3 regions of the Mycobacterium liflandii genome follow, and region 2 is predicted to be linked to each of the others. Evidence: riboswitches for the same ligand, from Rfam matches in the RefSeq annotation. Region 2 holds a riboswitch; each other region holds the start of a gene.

The links. A riboswitch is a leader RNA that binds a small molecule or an ion and turns the genes downstream of it on or off. The one in region 2 is predicted to bind magnesium.
Region 1: linked by a shared signal. The riboswitch ahead of CKW46_RS18090 (Rv1535 family protein) and the one ahead of CKW46_RS14060 (PPE family protein) in region 2 are both predicted to bind magnesium.
Region 3: linked by a shared signal. The riboswitch ahead of CKW46_RS03865 (hypothetical protein) and the one ahead of CKW46_RS14060 (PPE family protein) in region 2 are both predicted to bind magnesium.

What each region holds. Positions count from the first base shown of each region.
Region 1 is NZ_CP023138.1:4,061,744-4,067,370, forward strand. It holds gene CKW46_RS18080 (class I SAM-dependent methyltransferase) at 1-148, shown strand, start outside; partial or broken gene CKW46_RS18085 (glycosyltransferase family protein) at 250-975, opposite strand; gene CKW46_RS18090 (Rv1535 family protein) at 1,218-1,451, opposite strand; M-box (ykoK) riboswitch at 1,737-1,906, opposite strand; gene CKW46_RS18095 (nitronate monooxygenase) at 2,084-3,217, opposite strand; gene CKW46_RS18100 (carboxymuconolactone decarboxylase family protein) at 3,350-3,913, opposite strand; partial or broken gene pks2 (sulfolipid-1 biosynthesis phthioceranic/hydroxyphthioceranic acid synthase) at 4,218-5,627, shown strand, end outside.
Region 2 is NZ_CP023138.1:3,119,649-3,125,275, forward strand. It holds partial or broken gene CKW46_RS14050 (PPE family protein) at 1-229, shown strand, start outside; gene CKW46_RS14055 (PPE family protein) at 240-1,469, shown strand; M-box (ykoK) riboswitch at 1,654-1,829, shown strand; gene CKW46_RS14060 (PPE family protein) at 2,309-3,469, shown strand; gene CKW46_RS14065 (PPE family protein) at 4,553-5,627, shown strand, end outside.
Region 3 is NZ_CP023138.1:824,056-829,682, forward strand. It holds gene CKW46_RS03855 (SGNH/GDSL hydrolase family protein) at 1-1,504, shown strand, start outside; gene CKW46_RS03860 (O-methyltransferase) at 1,508-2,173, opposite strand; M-box (ykoK) riboswitch at 2,279-2,449, shown strand; gene CKW46_RS03865 (hypothetical protein) at 2,748-2,963, shown strand; gene CKW46_RS03870 (NRAMP family divalent metal transporter) at 3,071-4,819, shown strand; gene CKW46_RS03875 (L,D-transpeptidase) at 4,871-5,626, opposite strand.

The DNA of each region.
Region 1 (5,627 bases), 940 kb from region 2:
CGGGGTACGCCGGATCGCGGGAATCAACGCCTGGAACGGGGCCATTGGCGTAGCGCTGGCCGTACTGACCCTCGGATACTTCGCCGATGGCCGATACCTGCAATACGCCTGCATCGCGTCACCATCAGCTTCAAAGCCCACCTCCTGAGAGTTATCCCGAGAGGTTGTCGTCAGATTGAGGAAGCGGCCGAAGTCACTGCTCGAGCTGGTGGGCCGTGTACGTGATCGGGCTTCCCGGCGCCGCTTGCGGCAGCGTCCCGGGGGAAATAGCTTGCGCCACTTACGGCCATGAACACGCCGCATTGCCCGCTCCATGGCGGAGTTGGCGCCGATCAAGTACCGAAACTTCCCGAAATGCTTGTTGGCCGTTCCGCGGCCGAAATGGTTGATGTACGCCATCTCGGTTGTGTACAAACCGAACTCAGCATCGCGAGCACGCAGGGCTAGATCAAGGTCCACGCCCCACCCGTAGCGGCCGAAGGTGCGCAGGTCCATGCCTCCGACCGACCGCCAGCATTCTCGAGACAACGCAAGTGCGGTTCCCTCGACCGCACTTACCGCCCGATATCGCGGTCGGGGAATGTAGTTCGCGGCCTCGGGTTTCTGGTCATCTTCCGCGCACGGGAACCCGTGATCGATCATCGGCCCAACGATTCCGGTATCGGCGGGCAGGCGCGGATCGAGCAGGCCGGCGACGAATCCCTTTGAGATCCGGGTGTCGTTGTTGAGTGTCATCGCGTAGGAGTGCCCTTCCGAGAACGCAATTCGGAATCCGAGATCACTCCCCCCCGCCCAGCCCAGGTTTTCACGCGGCGTGACAACGCGTTCATTGCCGATCTTGGGGTAGTCGCCCCGGTTGTCGACGATCAGATACTCCGCGCTCTCGCGCTCCAAGTCACCGACCAATGCATGCGTGTACTCATGCTGCCCGAACACCGGGACAATAATCAGTACGGACATGAGTTGACCGTACACTGACCGGGTCGGCGCCCAAGTCCATTCCGGAACCAGCGCCGCAGTCGACGCCAAGGGCGGGGCCGCCGCCCAACGCCGACTGCATCAACCCGGCGCGCGGACGCGGTTGTTGCGCGCCAATAGTTCCAAGGGGTTGCCAAGCCACAGAACACAGACGCCTACGTCTGTGGCGTGGCAACCCCTTGGAACCGTGCGTCAGCTACGGACTCGCTCGTAAGGCTGCGATGCTCGCAATCCATGGCTCACGCCTGGACTTCGAGCAATCCAACGCGCCAGAGTGCGGCGTAGACGTGGCGCACCGGAACGCTCAGCAACCGAGCCGCGCCGGCGACCAGCGGGTCGCCCCCGACGAAGTCGCTGCGGTTGGCCGACTTCTTCTTGGCAGCCGGAGCCGGAGGTGGCGTTCCATCGCGTACTACCGTCAGCCGCGGCGCGGGCGATACGGTTACCACTTCGTCGAAAACAGCTACGGTCATGATGCCCTCCCGGACAGGTTCGAAACGAGAATGAATTGGACTGATATGTCCCGTCCCGTAGCGATTCCGATCCAAGAGCGTTTGGTCCGCAGACCATCTGCGTGGGCAGATTCAGCTGAGGACGTCGCGCTTGGGGCCGGATCGGGACGAAACATAGCCCGGATATCGACCCGGACTGCCACTGGAACTCATGCGTCCCTCACCTCCTCACAACCACGACGCGTGCGGATAACCGCACGATTTCCATGCGCAAAGGAGTACAGATGCCCGACGAACGTCGGAGAATCCACACCCCACTCGTCAAAGCTTTGGCACCACACGACGTGTCCGGTAAACCGGAAGCCACCTGGGCTCAACCCTTAAGCCGGGAGGAGCTGTCCTGACCCGGGGCGTCTTTCGACGTTCGGGGTCAGTGGCCTATGTTCGTGTAGCCGCCTCACCTAACGAGGTGCTTGCCTGACCGATCATGCATGACCGGGCTGCGCGGGTCAACGTGAACCGGTGCCCGTGTCCGATTCTTTACGCTTTCCCCCGGCACGCTGACAGCTTTTCGCCAGGTTAGACGCTTCTGACCTGGGCTTTTGATACCGAAGTCGATGTATTTGAGATGGCTTTGAATCAGGTGTCGACGATCAATCGGCGAGTCGCTCCAGCCGCCCGATGGTGTCGATGAACTCCTCGACCATCTCCAGCACCACCGACCGAGTCGGCCGCACACGGTCAAGCGAACCGACAACCTGACCCACGAAATAGGTGGCCAGTTCCCGTGCCTTGGCTCCGGGTTGGACGGCAGCCTGGTTGATTCGGATCTGCGAATCGGTGATCAGCGTGGTCTGCAGCGGCATACCAAGGGGTTCGGGGGTATCGGGGCGGGCCCATTCGTCGGTCCAGGCGGTGCGCAGCATCCGTGCCGGTTTGCCCGTCATCGACCGCGAACGCACGGTATCCGAGGAGGTCGCCGCCAAGAACTTGTCCTTGACCGCCGGGACCGTCTCGGCTTCCTCGGTGGTCAACCAAACCGACCCGCACCACACGCCTTCGGCTCCAAGGGCCAGTGCGGCGGCGATCTGGCGGCCGCGGGCGATGCCGCCGGCGGCCAGTACGGGTGTCGGCGCAACCGCATCCACCACCTCGGGAACCAGCACCATCGTGGCCACCTCGCCGGTATGACCGCCGGCCTCGGTGCCCTGCGCGACGATCAGGTCGACACCGGCCGCCGCGTGTCGTCGCGCGTGTTGGGTGGTCCCGGCCAGGGCCGCTACCAGCACTTCCTTCTTGTGAGCCCGCTCGACGAGATCGCTCGGCGGCGGCCCCAGCGCACTGGCAATCAGGCGGATGTCGTGGCTGAAGGCCACGTCCAACAGCGGCTCGTAGCCTTTCGGCGAGATGTTGAGCCCTCCCCCGGATCGCGAAATCCGCTCCGCTCCGGCTTCCGGGGACGGTGCGATGCCGTAGCGGGCCAGCAGTTCCTCGACGAACGCCCGATGCGCTTTGGGCACCAACTCGCGAGCCTGCACCGGGTCGATTCCTCCCTGCTCCGCCCCGACGTATTTGGGCGGCAACAACAGGTCAACTCCGTAGGGCTTTCCGCGCGTTTGCTCCTCGATCCAGGTCAGCTCGCTCTCCAGCCGTTTCGGGCTGTGAGCGGTGGCACCCAGAATCCCGAAACCGCCCGCGTTGGTCACCGCGGCGACCACGTCTCGGCAGTGGCTAAAAGCGCAGATGGGAAACTCGACGCCGAGCATTTCGGCCACTCTGGTTCGCATTTCCCGACGCTAAGAATCCCAGACCGATATGTCAATCGAATCGCATGACACTCAACGCGTTACGTGTTCAGCCTTCGCGAACTCGGCCGAAGAATTCACCCGTGCTGTTCCGCAACTGCGGCGACGTTGCCGCTAGGGCGAACAGCCATCGGGCGGCCAGCTCGCCACGCCATCCTCCAACGGAACCTTGAGGCTGTGCAGGATCGAGGCAACCATGCGCCACGCACTGATCGCGGTGACGAGTTCGGTAAGAACCGTTACGTCCCCATGCAATTCGCGCTCACACTCCGCCCAGCTCGAGGCACTCACCGCGCCGTCGCGCACGATGTCGTCGGTCGCCGCCAACACAGCACGCTCGGTCGGACCGAATCCGTTGTATTGGCGCCAATCACGCACCCCGAGTAGGTTCTGGGCGGAGACCCCCAGGCCGGAGGCAACGCGCCAGTGCTGGGTCCATTCGTAGTCGCACGCGGTAAGCCACCCGATCCGCATGATCACCAATTCGCGCAGCCGAGGGTCGAGGGCGCCATGCCAGAGCATGGTCGCGAGCAGGTCGTTGAAGGTCCGGGCCAGCCGCGGATGGTTCAGTAACGCCTGAAAGATGCTGAGCTCAGCCATGTAGTTGGGCACGCCCGCTTCGTCGGCGGCGGCCTTGGCCTCGTTGACCGACAGTAGTGGCACGCGGGGAATAGTCATAGTCTATCACTCCGTTGGGCTCGCCGACTACCAGCACACTATGAACTATCAACTCGCGAGTCAATTGCAGACTCGTTGCGGCGCAGCACAAAACGGCCATCACATGACAAACTGCGCGCTGCCGCGGCATTGGACAGGTCCCGCGACACGCATTTCCCAAGACGCTCGCTTTGCGTGGCTGGGCGGCCGAACCGGCTACGCTGCGGATGCTGCCAACTCCAATAGACGTCAAGAGACTTACTTCAATAGATGTAGAGATCGGTCTGTGGCTAAATCACATGTCACCCCCGTAGCGGTGATCGGAATGGGGTGCCGGCTCCCCAAGGGCATCGACTCTCCGGAGAAGTTCTGGACGGCGTTGCTGCGCGGGGACGACCTGATCACCGAGATTCCCGCCGACCGCTGGGACGCCGATGAGTACTACGACCCCGAACCGGGCGTGCCGGACCACTCGGTGTCGCGCTGGGGCGGATTCCTCGACGATGTGGCCGGTTTTGATCCGGAGTTCTTCGGGATCAGCGAGCGTGAAGCCATCGCGATAGATCCCCAGCACCGCTTGCTGTTGCAGACGTCATGGGAAGCCGTCGAGCATGCCGGCATGCCACCGATGTCGCTGAGCGGCTCGCTGACCGGGGTGTTCGTCGGGATGTGTCATGACGACTACGCATTTGTCACCGACGATGCCGGCGCGCTGGGTGATGCCTACGCGTTCACGGGAACCGCGTTCAGCATGGCTTCCGGTCGGGTGTCCTATGCCCTGGGCCTGCGCGGTCCAGCCATGACGGTGGATACGGCCTGTTCGTCGAGTTTGCTTGCGGTGCATATGGCCTGTCGCAGTCTGGACGGGGGTGAGAGTGACCTTGCTCTGGCGGGTGGCTGCATGCTCATGCTCGAACCGGATGTGTTCAGCTCGGCATCCGCGCAAGGCATGCTCTCTCCGACCGGCCGTTGCCGCACCTTCGATGCCTCCGCCGATGGGTTTGTCCGCTCCGAGGGCTGCGCAGTGTTGGTGCTCAAGCGGCTTCCCGATGCCGTGCGCGACGGCGATCGAGTCCTTGCCGTGCTGCGCGGCACGGCAACCAACCAAGACGGACGCACCGACAACATCTCGACCCCCTCGCCCGACGCCCAGGTCGCGGCCTACCGAGCGGCGCTGGCTGTCGCCGGCGTCGACGCCGATACCGTTGGCATGGTCGAGGCGCATGGCACCGGAACGCCGGTTGGTGATCCGATCGAATTCAGCAGCCTGGCACAGGTCTACGGCAGCAACGGGAACCCGTGCGCGGTCGGATCGGCCAAGAGCAGTGTGGGCCACACCGAGGCCGCCGCCGGGGCGGTGGGGATCATCAAGGCCGTCCTTTCCCTCCAACATGGCCTGGTACCGCCGATGGTGCATCACACCCGGCTCCCCGATGAGCTAGCCGAAATCGACAGCGCACTGTTTGTGCCACAAGCGATTACGCCTTGGCCGGAAGGCAACGGCCGGACCCCTCGGCGGGCGGCGGTGTCGTCGTATGGCATGTCGGGCAGCAACGTTCATGTCATCCTCGAGCAAGCCCCCGAGCCGGCCGTTTACCGCAACGGCACAGCCGGGTTGGGCGATGCGTTGCTGTTCACGGTGTCCGCCAGCTCGACAGAGGCGTTGCGGCAGACCGCCGAACGGCTCGCCGACTGGATCGACAATCACGAAGTATCGCCGTCGGATTTGGCCTAC
Region 2 (5,627 bases):
CAGTACGGCCGTTGTCCCCGAAGCGGCAGTCGGGATGCCCGGCATTCCAGGTATGCCCGCGGGCATTTACGGGCACAGCCTCGGCAATGCCCCCGGTACGGATTCCGCCCAACGATCATGGGGCGCCCGCCAGCTGCTGGATGACGAGACGGAAGTCACCGTGACATCGACGATCGGTTCCGGGACTGCCGCGGCTACCGAATCTGCCAGCATGACTCCCTCGCGTTGAGGCTCGGGTAATGGTCTTGCCGGCAATGGATTTCGGGGCCCTGCCACCGGAAGTCAACTCCCTGTGCATGTATTCGGGCCCAGGGTCAGCGCCCATGCTCGCCGCTATGGCGGCGTGGGATGACGTTTCCGCGGAAATGCTTTTGACGGCAGCGGCATACGAGTCGGTGCTCTCGGCTTTGCTCAGCGACGGCTGGCTGGGGCCAGCTTCGGCGGCTATGGCGGCAGCGGCGGCCCCGTATGTGACGTGGCTGAGCGCCACCGGGCTACAGGCCGCGCAGACGGCCGGTCAGGCGGCGGCGGCCGCGGCGGCGTTCGAGGCCGCGTTCGCCATGACGGTGCCGCCGAGTGTGGTTGCGGCGAACCGGGTGCAGTTGCTGACGCTGGTGGCTACCAATTTTCTGGGCATCAACACACCGGCGATCGCGGCTACCGAGGCCGAATACGCCGAGATGTGGGCGCAGGATGCGACAGCCATGTACGGGTATGCGGCCGGTTCCGCGGTGGCATCCACGTTGGAACCATTTTCGGAACCAGCACACACCGCCAGCCGCTCCGGGCTGGCGGGTCAGACCGCGGCGGTTGCCCAGGCGGCGAGTACCGCTATGGGCGGCCTCACGCAGACCGAACTGCCCCAACTCATGTCCGCGGTACCGGCAAGTCTGCAAGGACTCGCCGCACCGGCGGCGGCACCGCTGGACACCATTGCAGGGTCGGGTCTGCTTGCTGACATCCTGAACTTTCTGGACGGCAACGATGGAAACGCCTTCGGGACCTTCTTGAACTCCTCATTGGCAAATGGAGTCATCTCGGCCGGATACACGGCTCCGGGGATCGTCGTGCCCGCCGTGATATCGGCAATGGCCGACGTCAATGCGTTGGCCCTAGACGGCTTACCAGGGATTGCGTTGCCAATTACGGGATCCGATTCCGGCGATGCCGTTTGGACAAGAATGACAGTTCCGCAATCGGGCCTGGGGGGAGTCGCCGCGGGAACCAACCAGGCGACCATGGTGGGTCGACTGTCGGTCCCGCCGAGCTGGGCGGGGACCACCGAAGTGACAGATCATGTCGCCACCGCGCTCCCGGGCGCTGGCACCGCTACCGCCCCGGAGGCGAGTGCGGCGATGCCTGGCGTACCCGGGGTACCTGCTCCGGGCGCCTACGCGCGCAGCTACGGCACCGGACCCCGGTACGGATTCCGGCTGACGATAATGCCGCGCCCGCTCTCGGGCGGCTGAACAACGCGCTTGCACCGAAGCCGGCGGAGTTGCGCCGCTCCGCGTGTGTGACCTGAAGACAGCGAAAAGCGCTGCGATGAAACAAAACCCGGCACACGATGGCGCATCGCCTTACCGGCATGATCGGGCAGCCACGGGCGCGTTGGGTTGACGGTCACCGCTTCGAGTGAAACTATGACCTCTGCAAGCACTTCGCTAGGTGAGGCGTCTGCACGGATACAGGCCACTGACCTCGAACGTCGAAAGACGCCCCGGGTCAGGACAGCTCTTCCCGGCTTAAGGGTTGAGCCCAAGTGACTTCCGGCTTGAAAGCGTCGGATACGCCGTGTGGTGCCAAAGCTCTGACGAGAGGGGTGCCGCGCTCAGTCGTCGTGCTGGGCACTCGCCTCTATGTGCTGTGTGACTGGCACCCCGCGTGCCCCGGCCCCGAGGAGGTGAGTGCGAAGTGAGTCCCGGTGATAGACCGTATTCGAGACCAACGGCCATTTCGTTTCGATCCGATCCCGGCGCCCTTTTCGTTATCTGACACGGTTTCATCCACGTTTGTTTGATCGGCACGCCTTAGCCTGTGCTGCGGACGTGTAGCTGAAGCGCGCGAAGTTGCGGTATCGGCGCTGTGTCGTTGTGCGTCAGGAGAAGCCCGATGCCATGTGGCCCCTGGACCGATATAAAGCTGGGCCACAACATAATTCGGTGGATAGCGCCCATGTATAGGGCACCGAGCGTGCACCGGAGCGCAATCGGGCGCTAGGGCTACGCAACCCGATGCCCGCCCCGCGTCCCACTCGGCCGTAACGGCCGCCAACGCCATCACGGCCAGGTAGAGAAAGAAGCCAGCGATGACCGCCAGTCTGGATTTCGCCACACTGCCACCCGAAATCAATTCCGCACGTATGTATTCGGGGCCAGGCTCCGCCCCGATGCTTGCCGCAGCCTCAGCCTGGAAGGGCCTGGCTGCGGAGCTTCGCGTCACCGTGTTGTCCTACGACTCAGTGCTCAGGGCGTTGACCGGCGAGGAATGGTACGGCCCGGCGTCGGCCTCGATGGCGGCTGCGGCAGCGCCGTACGTGGCATGGATGAGCACCACCGCCGCGCAGGCTGAGGAGAGTGCGGTACAGGCGGCAGCCGCTGCGGCAGCCTACGAAGCTGCCTTCTCGGCCACCGTGGCGCCCACGGTGATTACAGCTAATCGGGCTCAATTGATGGTGCTGGTCGCGACCAATGTGCTGGGGCAGAATACTCCGGCAATCGCAGCCGTAGAGGCCCAATACTGCGAGATGTGGGCCCAGGACGCCATGGCCATGTACGGCTATGCCGGCTCGTCGGCCGCCGCCACGCGGCTAAGCGAGTTCCTCGAGCCGCAGCACAACACCAATCCGGCTGGGCTGCTGGCACAGCAGTCAACGCTGGCCCAGCTGATGTCGGCAGTTCCCAACGTGTTGCAGGGACTGGCGTCTTCCAACACTTCGGCATCCGCGCCGTCCGGGCTGCTGAGCACGTTGCTGTCCGGCAATGGCCAGTCCTGGCTAGCCACGCTGTGGTCGGAGTTCGGGCCCAACGCCAATATCTGGAACACCATCGCCTCGACCGGCTTTCTGCTGCCGAGCAATATGGTCACCCCCTTTCTCGGCATGCTGGGCACCGCAGCGGTGGCGGATGCGGCCGAGGACGCGCTCGGAACCACGGGTTCTGGCGCGCTCGGCGGTGCGCTTTCCGCGCCGCTCGGGTCCGTCGGTGGCCAGGCCGGGCTGGCGGCCGCGGGCAACGCCGCCATCGTCGGCAAGTTGTCGGTGCCGCCGAGTTGGACGGGGGCAGCTCCACTGGCCAGCCCGCTGGGTTCAGCCCTGGGCGGCACACCGATGGTCGCGCCTCCGCCGACGGCGGCGGCCGGCATGCCCGGCATGCCGTTCGGGAATATGGCTGGGCAGCCGTTTGGGCGGGCTTTGCCCCAATACGGCTTCCGCCCCATCTTTGTCGCCCGCCCTCCCGCGGCGGGATAGCTGCGGGGAAATCTGCGGCCGAGGCGAAGTCGGATCACGCAAAGGACATCGTCGACCACGTCCGGTAGTCATGTTGCTCCGTGGGCTGCGGTATTTGCAGCGCACAAGCTTCACGCCCGGCCGCGGGACCGTCATGGCACGCCGGGCGATGGCCTGCCAGCAAACCTGCAGCAACCAGCCAGCCGAGTAACAGCCGATTGTGAACCTGGTTGCCCGCGAGGTGCGTAACCTTCCTCCGACGCAAGGAGAACGCCCCATGACGAGCAGCCGTCAGTTCGGTGAAGTCGATGCTTACCCGGTCGTCTGGAGCCCCGGCTCCGGCTGATCCGGTACTGCGCCGGTAACTGCCTGCGCCACGGGAGTGGACATCGTTCCCCCTGGCAGTTGGCGACGTTCGCACCCACGTGTTCAGCAATCAAACTCCTCGCCATCACGCATCAAATCCGGGAGGCCATGCGGCAGCCTTATCCGTTGGTAGCGTCGCACCGTCGGTCATTACGGTGGGTAGCGTGAAATTACTACATGAATTCATATTAGTGAAACTGTAATGCTGTTCTTAGTGGGACATTTCCGCTCGTTCGAGAATGGCGCCGTGCGATTTCGCCTGCAAAATACAAATATGGACTTGTGTGTCAATAATCGCCCATCGATCGTGTTTGTCCTCTGCGTTGATGGTGAACGCGGCTCCGCCTGGGCGGTGGTTTGCCATGAGTTGGGTTATAACTGTGTCTAGGTGCATAGGTAGTGGCGGCAGTGCATCGCTGAGCGGAAGCTTCACACGCGCCGCTGGGGTGGTGAGATCGATTTTTAACATCGAGATCACGCGGCGGGAACGCGGTGCAAATATGCCTCATTCAAGATCAACGTCGTATGCGGCCATGGGGGCGCGAATAGTGGCTAGCCAAAGGACGATTTGGGATTTTTTCCGCGGGGATATGAGATAGTTTTTGTTGTGGCTCGGTGGATCAATCATTGGAGAGTTCAGGGGGTGGTTAATGAGTTCGATAAGAGCCGAGGCCAGCATCGTGCGGGACTACAGCTTCGTGATTACCCTGGCGTTCAGCTAAGAACCGGAGGTAGCAGATGATTGACTTTGGGGCGCTTCCGCCGGAGATCAACTCGGGGCGGATGTATGTGGGGCCAGGCGCGGCGCCGCTGATAGCTGCGGCCGCGGCGTGGGACGAGCTGGCCGCCGAGCTGCAATCCATGGCAGCTTCGTATGGCTCAACGGTCCAAGGCTTGACCGTGGCACCGTGGACCGGTGCGTCGTCGATCACGATGGCGGCAGCGGCCGCACCCTACGTGACCTGGATCAATACCACGGGCGTTCAAGCCGAGCAGGCCGCCACCCAGGCGAAGCTGGCCGCCGGCGCGTATGAGACGGCATTTGCGGCCACGGTGCCACCGCCGGTGATCGCGGCCAATCGCGCGTTACTGATGGCGCTGATCGCGACCAACATCTTCGGACAAAACACTCCCGCTATCGCGGCCGCCGAAGCCCAATACCTGGAGATGTGGGCCCAAGACGCGGCGGCAATGTACGCCTATGCCGGCACTGCGGCCGCGGCCTCGGCGCTGACGCCATTTACCGAGCCGCCGCAAACCACGAATCCGGTGGCGGGGGCCGCTCAATCCGTCGCCGTGGCCCAGGCCAGCAGTACCGCCGCCAGCTCAGACGTAGTGTCCCAGCTGGCCGGACTGATCACCTCGGTACCGAATGCGCTGCAAACCCTCGCGACAACGAGCGCCGCACCGACCGCGGCGTCCATCCTGCCCGAGGTGTCCCTGCCTCCATGGCTCGCCACCAACCTGGCGAACTGGAATACCATCATGGCAACCTTGACCGGGCCATTCTCACTGCAGGGGATCAGTTCGATACCGGGTGGCCCGTTCCTGTCTTTCGGGCAGGTCTACGCCTACGTGCAAAACGCTCAGGGGCTCAACGCCTTCTACAGTCCGAAAGCGATCACCGGGACGCTGGCGCCGCTGGTTCCGGAGATCAGTCCCGGCGGCGTCGGATTGACTTCGGCGTCGGTATCGAACTCGGTATCGGGGACGATGGGGCGCGCCGCCCTGGTGGGCAGCATGTCGGTGCCGCAAGGCTGGACTCAGGCCGCACCCGCGATGCGACTGGTCTCATCGGTGCTATCCACCAACC
Region 3 (5,627 bases), 2.3 Mb from region 2:
GACACTGCTCTTGGCGGCCCGGGCCAGGCGCTATTTCCAGCGGGCCACCCTCGGCGGCGTCCGGTTCACCATATTCGTGATCGGCACCCTGGGGGCCCTGGCCTCTGGCGCGGCGGCCATTGTCTTTGCGTCCGAGTCAACGCGTGACCGGATCTATTTTGGCACCGATACTCGGGCCCAGGCCTTGTTGGTCGGCGCCGCGGCGGCGGCGTTGTTGGTGCGCGATTGGACGGCGCTCAACCACGGCTGGTGCCTGGTCTGGACCCGGTGGGGGCGGCGCGTCGCCCGCTTTCTGCCGGTCATCGGGGTGGCGGGCTTGGCGGCGCTCACCCACTTTGCCACCGGAAACGTCAACGAGTTCCGCCACGGTCTGCTGATCCTGGTCGCCCTGGCCGCGGTCTTCGTGGTGGCGCCGGTTGCGCTGGAACAACGCGGAGCGGTCGCGCGTTTGCTGACGTGGCGCCCGCTGGTCTGGCTGGGCACCATCTCCTACGGCATCTACCTGTGGCACTGGCCGATCTTTTTGGCCCTCAACGGCGAGCGCACCGGGTGGACCGGAATGCGGCTGTTCGCCGCGCGGTGTGCCCTCACCGTGGCTATCGCCGCGTTGTCGTGGTGGCTGTTCGAGCAACCGATCCGGCGCTGGCGCCCGGCGCGAGTACCGCTGCTACCCCTGGCGGCGGCCACCGTCGCCAGCGCGGCCGCCGCCACCATGCTGGTTATCCCGGTCGGCACAGGCCCGGGCCTGCGTGAGGTAGGCCTGCCACCCGGCGTTTCGGCGGTCGCCGCGGTCTCACCGTCACCGCCGGAGCCGGCCGCGCCGGGGCCAGCCGCCGCGCCACGAGATCCGAACCGGCCATTCACCGTTTCGGTGTTCGGTGACTCGATCGGCTGGACCATGATGCATTACCTGCCCGCCACACCCGGATTCCGATTTATCGACCACACCGTCATCGGTTGCAGCCTGGTGCGGGGCACGCCGTATCGCTACATCGGTCAGACATTGGAGCAACGGCCGGAGTGCGATACCTGGCCCAGCAGATGGTCCGCCCAGGTCAGTCAAGACCGGCCCGATGTCGCGCTGCTGATCATCGGTCGCTGGGAGACCGTGGACCGGGTGAACGAAGGAAAGTGGACTCACATCGGAGACCCGACCTTCGATGGGTATCTCAACTTCGAATTGCAGCGGGCGCTCAAGATCGTCGGATCCAGTGGTGTCCGGGTGATGGTGGCCACGGTGCCCTACAGCCGGGGCGGCGAGAAGCCGGATGGCCGCTTGTACCCGGAGGACCAGCCGGACCGGGTCAGGCAATGGAACGACATGTTGCGCAAGACAGTTAGCCAACACCGAAACGTCGGGATCATCGACCTCAACAAGAAGCTGTCCCCAGATGGGGTTTATACGGCCAAGGTTGACGGGATTCAGGTGCGCAGTGACGGCGTTCACCTCACCCCAGAGGGTGTGAAGTGGCTGATACCGTGGCTCGAGGAGTCGTTGCGCTAGTCGTTAATCGGCCGTGCGACAGCTGATTTCCATGCTGTCGCGGCTTCTGGCGGGAAAGTTGAAGCTCACGTAGCCGTTGGCGGGGTCCCGGATGTAGTCCAGGTACGGCCGGGAACCGGCGGACTCGGTGTTGTCGGCAAGGATCAATGCACCCGCCGGCAGCACCGGCTCCAGCAGCCTGACGACGGGTAGGTACAGGTCTTTCCAGCCGTCGAGCAGCACGAATTGGACCAGTCCGGGCACGGTTGTCAGCGTCGCGAGCGCATCCCCTTCGGCGACGGTGATCACGTCGGCCAGCTCGGTGTCGGCGAAGGTCTGCTTGGCGGCGGCGATCTTGCTGGCGTTGAGTTCGGTGGTCACCACCCGGCCGCTGCCGTTGTCGCGAACCGCGGCCGCGAGATGGATGGTGGATATGCCGAACGACATTCCGAACTCGACGACGGTCGTGGGTCGGATCGCACGGATCAGCGCATACATGAGTCGGCCGGCCTCCGGTGTCACCGGGATGTAGAACTCGCTCATCGCGTCGGCCCGTTGCTGCGCATCCCCAGACCACAGCCGTTCGATTTCAGCGCGTCGCTCGCGCAGCGCCGTCATTTCGTTTGCGGCTGCGGCGTACATCCGGTCCAGCGCCGCGGCGACTTTGGCGTCCTGCAAAGTGGTGCCCATGCCGGCGAGGGTAGGCCGCCACCATCGCCAGTGCCATCGTTGGTGGTGGCCGTTACCAAATAGCCGTTTGACGAGCAGCGGGTTTCGGTGCGAGCATGGTTCCCGCAAGCACCTCGGTAGGCGAGGCGTCTGCATGGATACAGGCCACTGACCCCGAACGTCGAGAGATGCCCCGGGTCAGGACAGCTCTTCCCGGCCTAAGGGTTGAGCCCAAGTGGCTTCCGGATAGTCCGGATACGCCGTGCAGTGCCGAAGCTCCCACGAGAGGAGTGCGTTCGACGATGCGTCGCCGTACGGTCATCCCTCTTGCATAGGTGATGTGACGACACCCCCGTGTGTCATGGCCGTGAGGAGGTGAGGGCGAGACATGAGTGACATCAGTCCGGGCGATAGTCCCTATCCGAAATCCGTCTTCCCCCGATCCGGTTCCGGCATTTCTTCTACCGCCTAAGCCTTGTCGGGCCTTCACCAGGATCTGTGCCCAATCCGTGGGGCACCAGCGCCATGAAGGCCCGGGACACCTTGACGCGTTGAATGACGTAAGCCGATCGGTTTTCCCACCAGGAGTAAGATCATGGCTTTGGTTGCTACACAACGTATTCCCTACATGACCGGTTTTCCGGGACGTTCGCTGCTCAGTGCGGGCCGGCGGCTGACCAACAAGTGGTCCGCCCACTTCGTCCTGACACCGCAGGAGCGCGCCAACTGCTACGTGTCCAGGATGCCGATCGCGGTGGTTACCGCGTCGCTGGGTGGACATCCAGATCTGGGCACCAACAACTACCGCTAATTCCCTGAGCCGCAACGAACTCGGCGGCGGACGCTGACCCGGTGTCCGTCGCCGGGAGTGGCTTGCGCTGTCCGGTTCGCCACCTCTGTATCGATAGCGAGACGTTGATGACCTCGATATCCACTTCGCGTCGCGGTGCCCCGAATTCCGCTGTGCACTCCGCCGACGCCGCCGTCCTGGATTCGGCCCATACCGGCGACATCGTTGGTGCGTTCGGCCGGATCCGGCGGGATGGCGACGGCGTAGCTTCCCGGCGGTGGCAGCGTCTGCGGACCCTGATGGTCATCAGCGGTCCCGGGCTGATCGTGATGGTCGGCGACAACGACGCCGGTGGTGTCGCCACTTACGCTCAGGCCGGCCAGAACTACGGGATGACCCTGCTCTGGACCCTGGCCTTGCTGATCCCGGTGCTATACGTGAACCAGGAAATGGTGTTGCGCCTGGGTGCGGTCGTAAGGGTCGGGCACGCGCGACTGATCTTCGAGCGCTTCGGCAAGTTCTGGGGCGCGTTCAGCGTCGGCGACCTGTTGATCCTCAATGCGCTGACCATCGTCACCGAATTCATCGGCGTATCAATGGCCCTCGGCTTTCTCGGCTGCCCGAAGGCGGTCGCCATCCCGGCCGCCGCGGTGCTGTTGTTCGCGGTGGTCGCCGGCGGCTCATTTCGCCGCTGGGAGCAGATGATGTTTCTGCTGATCGCGGTCAACGTGGTGATCATTCCGATGGCGCTACTGGTGCATCCGACGTTCTCGGGGACGGTGGGTGGTTTGGTGCCACGCTTCCCCGGAGGACTGGACTCCACGGTGCTGTTGCTCATCGTGGCGATCGTCGGCACCACGATCGCACCATGGCAGTTGTTCTTTCAGCAGTCCAACGTGGTGGACAAGCGCATCACGGCGCGCTGGATTCCCTACGCACGAGCGGATCTGGTACTCGGCATCGTCGTGGTGATCGTCGGGGCGACAGCGCTGATGGCGGTGACCGCATTCGGCCTGGCCGGCACCTCCGACGTCGGCCACTTCAGTGACGCGGGCGCGGTCGCAACGAGTTTGACCAACCACTTCGGCTCCACCGTGGGCATCCTGTTCGCAGTCGTGCTACTCGACGCATCGCTGATCGGCGCGAACGCCATCGGGCTGGCCACCACCTATGCCGTTGGCGACGCGATGGGCAAAAGGCACTCGCTGCACTGGAAGATCAGTGAGGCCCCGCTGTTCTACGGCGGCTACGCGGCGCTACTTGCGATTTCAGCCGCGGTAGCGTTCAGCCCCGACTACTTGCTCGGCTTGGTGACCCAGGGTGTGCAGGCCCTCGCCGGCATCCTGCTACCGTCGGCAACGGTATTTCTGGTGTTGCTCTGCAACGACCATGCGGTACTGGGTCCGTGGGTAAACACCCTGCGGCAGAACATTATTGCTTGGACCACGGTCTGGTGTCTGGTCTTGCTGTCGCTGGCGCTGACGGTAACGACCTTCTTTCCGCGCCTGTCGACCGCCGCCATCGAGATAGGTCTGGTGGCCGGCGCGGCGATCGGCATGATGGGCGGCGCTGCGGTGCTCATCACCGGCCGCCGGCGCAGCGGCCGACGCGACGCGGAGGCCATCTCGCAATCCCTGGGCGGCGGGCTGGATCCCGGGGAGGTCGATGAGATCAACGACGCCAAGTTGCTCAGCCGTGCCGAACGGCGTGCCATTCGCCAACAGGACCGGGCCCAGTGGTGTACCCCCAATCTGACCGACCTTGCCCGCCCGGCCATGTCGCCGGCACACCGGCTGGGCCTATTCACCCTGCGGGCCTACCTCGTGGTCGCGGTGGTGCTGGTGGTTGTCAAGGTGGTGCAGGCCGGGATCGGCTGACCGGCTGGATGATTCAGCCGGCAGCCAGCACCGTTGTGCGCGCCGCAAAGACTAGCCGACCACCTCGATCGGATCGCCGACGTTGACGCTGTCGAAGTACCACGCCGCGTTATCCGGGCTCAGGTTGATGCACCCGTGGCTCACATTGGCGTAGCCCTGTGAGTTCACCGACCACGGCGCCGAATGGACATACACTCCGCTCCACGTGACCCGAACCGCGTAGGAGGCGGTGATCATGTACCCCTCCGACGAGTTCAGCGGGATGCCGATGGTGCGGGAGTCCATGACAACGGTGCGCTCTTTGGACAAGGCGGTGAAGCTGCCGATCGGAGTGGGGCGACTGGGTTTGCCCATCGACGCCGGCATGGTGCGCAGCACGTCACCGTTGCGGCTGACGGTGAAGGTGTGCGCGGAGATGCTGGCCACACCGAGCAGCTCGTCACCGGTCTCGAAGCCGGTGGTCAGTTCCTGCACCCCCACCGAAACGCGCGTGTGGGTGGGCCAGTATCGGTCCGGCACCCACTGCACGAGGTTGCTTTGGACCCACTGGAAGTGTCCGGTCATGTTGCTCGGTGAAAGGACGTGAATGGTCCGTTGGGCGGCGCGGCGGTTGGTCACTGGCGCGGTGAACGTCACCACCACGGGGTGCGCCACTCCTACCACCGCTCCGTTCGCGGGCAACACCGAAGCAACGCCCGGAATCGGCTCTGCGGCCGGCAGGGCCGCGGTGGCGGGACTGCCCGCTGCCACGACCGCCAATACTGTAATCGCAACCATAACGAATAGATAACGAATTATTCGACGCATG